2 linked regions of the Methanocaldococcus jannaschii DSM 2661 genome follow. The main gene of each other region encodes a partner of the protein of the gene in region 2 in a complex. Links are inferred from orthologs where the notes say so. Each region holds a gene or a part of one and is shown on either strand. Other genes may lie near its edges.

Region 1 (4,759 bases), 1.1 Mb from region 2 along the record:
AATTACATCGTGGGATATAGCTAAAGCTCTTGCTCAAAACAAAAAGACAATTGAAGAGATTATGACAAGAAATGTAATAACTGCTCATGAAGATGAACCCGTTGACCATGTAGCGATAAAAATGAGTAAATATAACATTTCTGGTGTTCCAGTGGTTGATGACTACAGAAGAGTTGTGGGCATTGTAACATCTGAAGATATCTCAAGATTATTCGGAGGGAAAAAATGAGAAAGAGAGTGTATTACTGGACAGATTCAGAGCATATAAACAAGCCAGTTATTTCCGATACTATATTAAATACAGGAGTTAAGATAAACATATTAAAAGCTAAGGTAGAGCCACAGGAGGCATTTTTGATATTGGAATTGTTTGGTAGTAAAGAAACTATAGAGAAAGCTTTAAATTATCTATCAAAATTTGGAGAAGTTGAGGAAATCTCTAAAGTTATAAAAAGGGATTTGGAGAAGTGTGTGCATTGTGGCTGTTGCATAACCCAATGCCCTATTAATGTAATTTATATGGATGAGGATTATAATGTAGTATTCAAAGAAGAGGACTGTGTCGGCTGTAAAAACTGTTTAAAAGCCTGTCCATTTAAAGCAATTGAGATTTTTGAGTAATATATTTATCACGCTGAAAGAGTTTAGACTTATGTTTAATAAATTTAAAGGCTTTATTTCTTTATTTAAATAATATTTATTTAATTTCTAAGGGTTTGCTGGTTTGATTGTTTAGAATATTTAACTTAATCAAATTATTTGAATTTTTGAAAATTAGGATTAATTAGGCAAGTAAATAAGATTTCTCTAACAAATAAGTTAAATTTTTGGATTTAAAAAGATAAAAATACTCTGTTTTAGTAAAGAGATAAAATTTTAAATACTAAAAGGTTTATATTGTAAGATGGTTATTTATCCTTAGAAAAATATGGTATAGAAAAGCTTAAATATTAAGAGTGATGAAATATATTATGTTGTGAATGATTACCCTATTAAAATAAGACCTCTTGGAGGATGGAAATTAGGTAGAGAAATCACGGCAAAAACAGGTAGAGTAACAATTAAAATAAGACCTCTTGGAGGATGGAAATCTTTATCCTTATCAATCTTCTGTTTTGGCATGATTTTATTAAAATAAGACCTCTTAGAGGATGGAAACTAATTTTATTATATGGGAATTCTGCTTGCAAATTTATTAAAATCAGACCGTTTCGGAATGGAAACAATTTAAACAAAATATCGCAAAATCAGATTTCTGGAATAAAATACTAATTAAATTCTATTTTTTAAATATTTATAAATAAATTTATAACTTCAATAATAGGACTTTTGTAGGAGTAAATATTTCTTGACTTATATCTACCTTCATATAAATTCTATAATGTTTTGAAAGATACTACAATTCTCATATAAAGATAATAGTATATAAACTGCTAAAGTCCTATTCAAAGAAGGTAAAGTTTAAATAGCATAATCTGCTATTATAGTCAATCAATGTTTTTATAACAACAAAAAGAGGATATATGGTTTTTTGCAAAAGTTATTAAATTGACGAAGGAAGATTGACCGCCTTCTATAAGAAGGCGTTCATTATATGCCTTAATGTATTCTAAATATTTGCAAAAACTATAAAAACACAAATTAAAGATTTTAAGGTGATAACTTATGTCAAAAGGAACTCCATCAATGGGTAAAAGAAACAAAGGTTCATATCACATAAGATGTAGAAGATGTGGGAGAAGAGCCTACCACGTAAGAAAAAAGAGATGTGCTGCATGTGGATTTCCAAATAAAAGAATGAGAAAATATTCATGGCAAAATAAGAAAGTTAATGGTAAGAGAATAAAATAATTAAAATAATTAATTAGAAATTTTATTCTTTTTTAATTGAATTTATAGTATCTTTCAAAACACTTTGAAATTTTCCTTATTAATAAATAAGCTTTATAAATTTTGAAAGACACTATATTACCATTTGGCAATTGGGATAGTTTTTTATATAAATTAAAAGTTATAGTTTTTTGATAATCTTATTTTGGTGATAAAATGAGCGACCTTGAAAATATTGACTATTATGATTATAAGGCATTATTAAAGAGAGCAAGAAGTCAGATTCCAGATTACGTTTTCCAAAAAGATAGATTTGAACTTCCAGAAATTGAGATTTTGATAGAAGGAAATAGAACAATAATAAGAAACTTTAGAGAGTTGGCTAAGGCAGTTAATAGAGATGAGGAATTCTTTGCTAAGTATCTTTTAAAAGAGACTGGTAGTGCTGGTAACTTAGAGGGAGGTAGATTAATCTTACAGAGAAGAATCAGCCCAGAGTTATTAAAATCAAGAATTAATGACTTCTTGAGGGAGTATGTTATCTGTAGAGAGTGCGGTAAGCCAGATACCAAGATTATTAAGGAGGGAAGAGTTCATTTACTCAAATGTATGGCTTGTGGTGCTATAAGACCAATAAGAATGATTTAAATACCATAGGAGGATGCCTCCTATTGGGATATCACATGTCCATTAAGTTGCCCCTTACAGGGGCAATTAATGTCCAATAGGTTGGAATCCCTTTCTACGAGGGATGCTCATAAAAATTTTGATGAAACAGAAAGTTTCAATTCTGGCTACAAAAACTCAAAAAGTTTTCATTTAATCGGAGCGGAGCGAAGAGCTACAAATCCGTTAGGATTTATTTAACCAAAGCGTAGCTTCGGTAATGAAAACCTAACAGTTTCCATCTAAACGTTTATAAAAAGTTCCAAGGGAAATCATGGAAGTAAAAGCCATGGAGATTTTTAAAAAATATCTCTCTTTAAATATTCCAAAAAAGATTTTAATAACCTATTTTTTGTGTTGGGCAGGATTTCTGTTTTCTTTCTCTGTAGGGAAGTTCCTTTTATATTTATCATCTATTTTAAAATCCAATTTTATATCTGAACCAGCTAAATTAGCTCAAAGTGTTGGAACTGCAAAATTTAACGCTGTTTCTTCAGCTGTATCGAATACTGTTGGGGTAAAAAATGCTTACTTAACTTATGCTCTTTCATATATAGTTTCTAATTTTATGGGGTGTTTGATTATAATGTTTGCTCTTGGAGCACTTGCTTATTTATATAAGAAAGACTTAGAAAAAGCTAAAACACTTGAAGAGAAAGAAGAACTATTTAAGTGTTATCAAAAATATCTATTAATATTATTTATCTTTACTGTCATAAATCCACTGACTGGATTAATTGGAGTAAATCTTCAATATTCTGATTTAATTGCTGTCCTTCCACATGGATTTTTTGAATTTTTTGGATTTGCCACTGCAGTCGTTGTTGGAGTAGAATTATCAAATAAAATTCTCCCAATAGTTAAAAGAGAAATAACAAGTAAAAAAATAGTAATTCTTATAGCTTGTTCCTTTATATTTATCTTTATTGCTGGAATGTTGGAGCCAATTGACTGGTTTATCTATAGCTATGCAAAAGCTTATGGAATTCCCCTATTAGCTGCCTTTGCAACTGGGTATAAAAACTTATTTTTGTATCTAATTTCTATGCTTTTTAAATCTTGAGGTGATACGATTAAAGTATTGGCTATAGATATATCTGGAAGGCATCATGAAAATGATATATTTTTTAGAGTTTATGCTGGGGTTTTAGTTGAGATTAAAGCAGATAGAATTGTGCATGTGGAAAAAATAGATGTTATGGTTAAAGAAGAAGAAACTCAGAAGTTGAGAGATATTGTTAAAGAGGTTAAGGAGTTAATTGATAAAGTTGGAGATGAGTTTGATTACATTCTATGTGAAAGAGGAGAGTTTTTCAACATATCCAAGGATATTATTTCAGCAATTTTAAAAAAAGAGGTTATATTTCCAAAGACCAGAGGGGAGTTGGAAGCGATAAATATAGCCCACCATGTTTCTTATTCTGTTAGGAAACTGCTTATAGAAGAAAAAAGAAAAAGTTAATAGAAACTTTATATTGCCTGGTAAAAAATAAAAAGCTGAAACATAATAAGATAGTTTTTAAGAAATAAACTTTGGTGATTCTAATGTATGAGATAGTTAGATACGAAGGAGGGGTTTATAAAAACAACATCTTCAAAGAATGGATTGAGGATATCGGAGGTTTTGTTATTCAAGAGCACGTTATGCAGTTAGACGTTTATATGACCTTGGCAATTCCTCAAAATGAACTTGAAAATATCAAAGAGGAAGCTAAAAAATATAAGGGTAAGATTATAGAAACCCCGTTGGCAGGGACTGAAATAGCTGTTGTGGCTCCAAGTTTATCAAGACATCACCTCCCACATACTGCCTGTGATATTTCAGAATATTTGAGAAGATTTGGAGCTAAGCCAAACATGATTGGTTTAGCAAGAGGGGTTGGGAGAGACATAGCCCAATTGAGAGAAAAAGAAAGGAGATTAATAGAGGAGCATGATTTGGCTGTTTATGTAATGGGTAATTTTGAGGATTGCATTAAAAATAAAACCCATCTATTTGATGTGGATATTCCAGTTGTTGTTACTGGAGGACCTGAAAAAATAGATATTCCTTACCCGTATGTTGGAAATCTTGGGAGAAGAAGCCATAGATTAAGGCATGGAGAAGAAATTAGAGCTTTAAGAAAGATGGTTGAGGTAATAACAGAACTTATAAATGAGAGGAGGAGAGAGTTATCTTACGACCCTCCAATTGTTCCACCAGTAGTTGTTAAAGATGAGATTGAGAAGCAGGTTGAAGAAGTTTATTCAATTTTATCTCCAA
Region 2 (4,817 bases):
GTTAAGCCCAACTTACATTATATGTATAATATCACTACACCTTTTTATTTTTTGTGCATATTAATAGAAATATTTGAATATTTAGAACTAAATGGAATTAAAATAGTTTTTTGCAAAACATTATTAAGATAAATAAGGCACACAATGAACGTCCCAAATAGGGCGTTCAAATATTCATATTTAATTTATACCTTTTGCAAAAAACTATAAATAGGGCTATTTTGTTTGATATTAATAACTCTTTTAAAGGATGGGGTTGGTGAGAAGATGAGAATCGTTTTTGATTTGGGAGGTTCAGTCGTGATGCCAAAGGAAGGAGCAAAAGCTGAAAAAATTATGGAATATGCCAATATTTTTAAAAAGATTAAGGATGAGGGGCATGAGGTAGCTATAGTCGTAGGAGGTGGAAAAACAGCAAGAGAATATATAGAAATAGGAAGAGAACTTGGAGCCAGTGAGAGTTTTTGTGATGAGCTTGGAATAATGGCTACAAGAATGAATGCAATGATATTAATTACTGCTTTAGGAGATTATAGTATAAAAAAAGTCCCTACATCATTTGAAGAGGCAGAACTTATATTAAACTTAGGAAAAATCCCTGTCATGGGAGGAACCCATCCAGGACATACAACAGACGCTGTAGCTGCTTCATTAGCAGAGTTTATAAATGCTGATTTGTTAGTTATAGGGACAAATGTTGATGGAGTCTATGACAAAGACCCTAATAAATATGAAGATGCCAAAAAATTTGATAAAATGTCTGCTAAAGAACTTGTTGATTTGGCAATATCATCTTCATTAAAAGCTGGTTCTTCATCAGTTGTTGATTTATTAGCAGCTAAGATTATTGAAAGAGCTAAATTAAAAGTGGCAGTTGTTAAAGGAACCCCAGAAGAGCTCTTAAATGTTAGTAAAGGAATAATAAATGGAACAATAATTGAGGGATAAGTATGGAGATTCCAAAGCACAGACATTGTTTAAATTGTGGTATCTCAATACCTCCAGACCAAGTTTTTTGTTCAGAGAAGTGTAGAATTGAGTATATGCAAAGAAGGAAAAGGATGTTAAGAACGCAATACATGTTTTTAGCTATTGCAGGGCTTATAATTCTCTATTATATTATCACAATAGCATTGAAAGTTTAAAACCAAAAATTATTTAAAATATTATGTCTCAATAATTATCCTGGCTATTGTCCTGACTCCCAATGGAGTTGGGACGTGTCAATGACCCAGTGGAGTTCTGCCCCTTTACCCCAAAGGGGTAGTGAAATGATGAAGCTGGGGAGGCATAGGGTGAAATAAAGATATTTATAAAAATGCCCTTAAAAAATCTGTTTTATCAAAACTTAAAAGTTAATTTAAAAATTAGAAACCAAACAAATAACAAAAATAAAAATAGGAGGGAATACTATGCCAACAGCAAAATTCGTTGTTGCAGACCCAAAAACAGGAAGATGCTATCAAATTGAGGCAGATAACACACCATTAGTTGGTAAGAAAATTGGGGAAGTATTTGATGGAAAAATTATAGGATTAGAGGGCTACAAATTACAAATAAGAGGAGGAACTGACTCAAGCGGTTTCCCAATGAGACCAGATATCCACGGAAGTAGAAAGGTTAGAGTTTTATTGAGTGCTCCTCCTGGGTTTAAACCAAAAAGAAAAGGAGAAAGAAGAAGAAAAACAGTTAGAGGAAACACAATAGCTCCTGATATTGTCCAAATTAACGTTAAGGTTGTTGAATATGGAGAGAAATCAATCCCTGAATTGTTAGGATTAGAAGGTGGAGAAAATCAAGAACAATAAATAAAATATAGCTCCTAATTTTATTTTTATTTTATTTATCTGTGTTTAAATATTGTAGTGGTGATTTCTGTAGTTTTTTGACTATTTTGATACTCCGAGTATAACTTTATAAGCTAAAATTATAAAAATGTGAAAATACCATAAGTGTTTTTCAAAGTTAATAAAAATTAAGGAATAAATATAAAAGCCCGTAGGGCTTTTATAAATGCATTTTTCAAAAATTATATATTTGAAAAACACTTATATTTTACAGATAAATAAGAAATTTATAAAGGGGATAATTATGGCAAAGAAAAAACAAGCTAAACAGGCAGAAGTAAATATTGGAATGGTTGGACACGTTGACCATGGAAAAACAAGTTTAACAAAAGCATTAACAGGAGTTTGGACTGACAGGCATAGTGAAGAGTTGAGAAGAGGGATTTCAATTAGATTGGGTTATGCTGACTGTGAGATAAGAAAATGCCCACAATGTGGAACTTACACAACAAAACCAAGATGTCCAAACTGTTTAGCTGAAACAGAGTTTTTGAGAAGGGTCTCTTTTGTTGATTCCCCAGGGCACGAAACATTAATGGCTACAATGCTTTCTGGAGCTTCTTTGATGGATGGAGCAATTTTGGTTATAGCCGCTAATGAACCATGCCCACAACCACAAACAAAAGAGCATTTAATGGCTTTAGAGATTTTAGGAATTGATAAAATTATAATTGTCCAAAATAAAATTGATTTAGTTGATGAGAAGCAGGCAGAAGAAAATTATGAGCAAATAAAAGAATTTGTTAAGGGAACTATTGCTGAAAACGCTCCAATAATCCCAATCTCAGCCCACCACGAAGCAAATATTGATGTTTTGTTAAAGGCAATACAGGACTTTATTCCAACACCTAAGAGAGACCCTGATGCAACACCAAGAATGTATGTTGCAAGAAGCTTTGACATAAACAAACCAGGAACTGAGATTAAGGATTTAAAAGGAGGGGTTTTAGGAGGGGCAATTATTCAGGGAGTATTTAAAGTTGGGGATGAGATTGAAATAAGACCTGGAATCAAAGTAACTGAAGGAAACAAAACATTCTGGAAACCATTAACTACAAAGATTGTTTCATTAGCCGCTGGAAATACCATACTTAGAAAAGCTCATCCAGGGGGTTTGATTGGGGTTGGGACAACATTAGACCCATACTTAACAAAATCAGATGCATTAACTGGAAGTGTTGTTGGATTGCCTGGAACTCTCCCTCCTATAAGAGAGAAGATAACAATAAGGGCTAATTTGTTGGATAGGGTTGTAGGAACTAAGGAGGAATTGAAAATAGAGCCATTAAGAACAGGAGAGGTTTTAATGCTAAATATTGGAACTGCTACAACCGCGGGGGTTATAACCTCAGCAAGAGGAGATATAGCGGATATAAAATTAAAGCTTCCAATATGTGCTGAGATTGGAGATAGAGTAGCTATTAGCAGAAGAGTTGGCTCAAGATGGAGATTAATTGGTTATGGAACAATTGAGGGATAATTTTAATAATATGAGTATCAAATTTACACCTCCGAGCGTTAGCGAGGAGGTGTTAGGGAGTATCGCAATCGCCCCGTAGGGGCGAGTAATGAAATCCTTTAGGATTTCATCTGATGGAGGCTTCCTCTATGCTTATTGGAACGATTGAGGGAGAATTATTTTAATGTTTTTTAAAATTTTTGTAGAAAATACAGTTATATTGCCTAATCCTTTAATTCTTACTAAAATTGAGGGATTATTGATGATTGAATATCTATTAAAAAACAGAGAGCAAATTATTAAAAAAATGGAAAAAATTAATGATATCAATCGTAAAGAAGTTGAAGAAAAATGGATTTTGGATAATTTTGAAAATCCAAAAGATATGGGATTTGCAGGAGGAGATGGAAGCTGTAATAAATTGGATTACATATCTTTCTCATTCTATGGAGTTGGGGCCGTTAGCTTTATACACGGCAGAGGGGAAAAAGTAAAAAAAGCTAAGGAGGAGTATATATTTGATATAACCCATCCTTTGGATATTGAAGATAGAATAAGGAGATATATGCTAACTTTGGAATTAAAAACAGCCCTTTATGTTCTCAAAAATTATAATATTGATTATTACATTTTTGATGGGTCTTTATTTTCTTTGTTGATATTCACAAAAAAAGGTATAGAGATGTATGAGAGAGAGTTAGAAGAGATTTATAATGAATATGGAAAAGAATTTAATAAAAAAATTGATGAAGAAACAAAATCTGGAGAAATTGGCATTATATCAAAAGATTTGAACTTGGAATTAAATAAAAAAATATTAGTTGAGCATGTTGAATATATTTTAACATTAACAAAACTTATTAACGAATTTAAAGATAGAATTATAGGAATATCAAAAACTTCAAAAATAAACATTTATTTCGATAAAAACATGCCTGATATAGCCATATTTACAAAATATACCGACAAATCTGGTTATTCAGAACCAATTGACTTTGTTAATAAATTAGGGGATGAAAAGAAAGAAAAGCATAAACAATTAAGTAGTGTGGTAAAAGGAATAAACTTTATTAAAAACAAGCCATTCTATGCAAAAATTGACACTGCATATATACAATTTGTGAGATTAGAAGATAACTGTGGAGTTGTTGGATTAACAAGCTTCAATAAAATAGATAAAGAAGTCTTATCCTCATTAAAAGAAATATCAATTAATGGCTACCCTTATATATTAAAAAAATCCCATGAAACAGTTGAGATAACCACTAAAAAACTTGAAGCAATTGCTAAACTATTAAATATAGATGACCCTATAGCAAGGCACATCTTAGGGAAGAAAAAAAAGAAATTTTAGTGTCTTTCAAAAAAGGTATTAAAGTTTATTAAGGAAATTTGAATGCCTTCTATAAGAAGGCGTTCATTAATACATTAATAGTTATTACAAAATATTTTGAAAGACACTATTAGTCAAAAGGAGGGAGAGGATGAGATATCTAATAACAACTGCCTTA

The links. The genes of interacting proteins can lie anywhere in the genome.
Region 1: the proteins of MJ_RS06750 (region 2) and MJ_RS00485 are in contact, whole or in part, in a crystal structure (PDB 2QMU), measured with the Saccharolobus solfataricus proteins. The link is inferred for Methanocaldococcus jannaschii DSM 2661 from one-to-one orthologs. Residues at the interface, in WP_009988771.1 of Saccharolobus solfataricus: Trp33, Pro65, Glu66, Gln148, Val151, Asp152, Val154, Ser155, Lys156, Ala159, Leu160, Tyr163, Arg164, Lys167, Ile180, Ile181, Pro182, Val183, Ser184, Leu186, His187, Ile189, Asn190, Asp192, Ser193; in WP_231918336.1 of Saccharolobus solfataricus: Met1, Leu2, Arg4, Leu5, Tyr6, Lys8, Leu9, Pro10, Ile106, Lys108, Lys109, Glu110, Lys111.

What each region holds. Positions count from the first base shown.
Region 1 is NC_000909.1:88,764-93,522, reverse strand. Bases 936-3,762 are described here. They hold MJ_RS00485 (translation initiation factor IF-2 subunit beta), read left to right. Parts: upstream 936-2,046; coding sequence 2,047-2,478; downstream 2,479-3,762. Other genes in these bases: MJ_RS00475 (DUF2209 domain-containing protein), read left to right, coding at 3,578-3,762; MJ_RS00480 (hypothetical protein), read left to right, coding at 2,771-3,559; MJ_RS00490 (50S ribosomal protein L37e), read left to right, coding at 1,666-1,851; MJ_RS09430 (hypothetical protein), read left to right, coding at 977-1,138. In the rest of the region: MJ_RS00500 (homocysteine biosynthesis protein), read left to right, coding at 1-229; MJ_RS00495 (4Fe-4S binding protein), read left to right, coding at 226-621; more of MJ_RS00475, read left to right, coding at 3,763-3,958; MJ_RS00470 (methanogenesis marker 7 protein), read left to right, coding at 4,042-4,759. UniProt on the Methanocaldococcus jannaschii protein: eIF-2 functions in the early steps of protein synthesis by forming a ternary complex with GTP and initiator tRNA.
Region 2 is NC_000909.1:1,200,871-1,205,687, forward strand. The notes cover bases 1,325-4,209. They hold MJ_RS06750 (translation initiation factor IF-2 subunit gamma), read left to right. Parts: upstream 1,325-2,091; coding sequence 2,092-3,327; downstream 3,328-4,209. Other genes in these bases: MJ_RS06745 (30S ribosomal protein S6e), read left to right, coding at 1,413-1,808; MJ_RS06755 (DNA double-strand break repair nuclease NurA), read left to right, coding at 3,491-4,209. In the rest of the region: MJ_RS06730 (histone family protein), read left to right, coding at 1-5; pyrH (UMP kinase), read left to right, coding at 268-948; MJ_RS06740 (DUF2116 family Zn-ribbon domain-containing protein), read left to right, coding at 951-1,145; more of MJ_RS06755, read left to right, coding at 4,210-4,660. UniProt on the Methanocaldococcus jannaschii protein: eIF-2 functions in the early steps of protein synthesis by forming a ternary complex with GTP and initiator tRNA.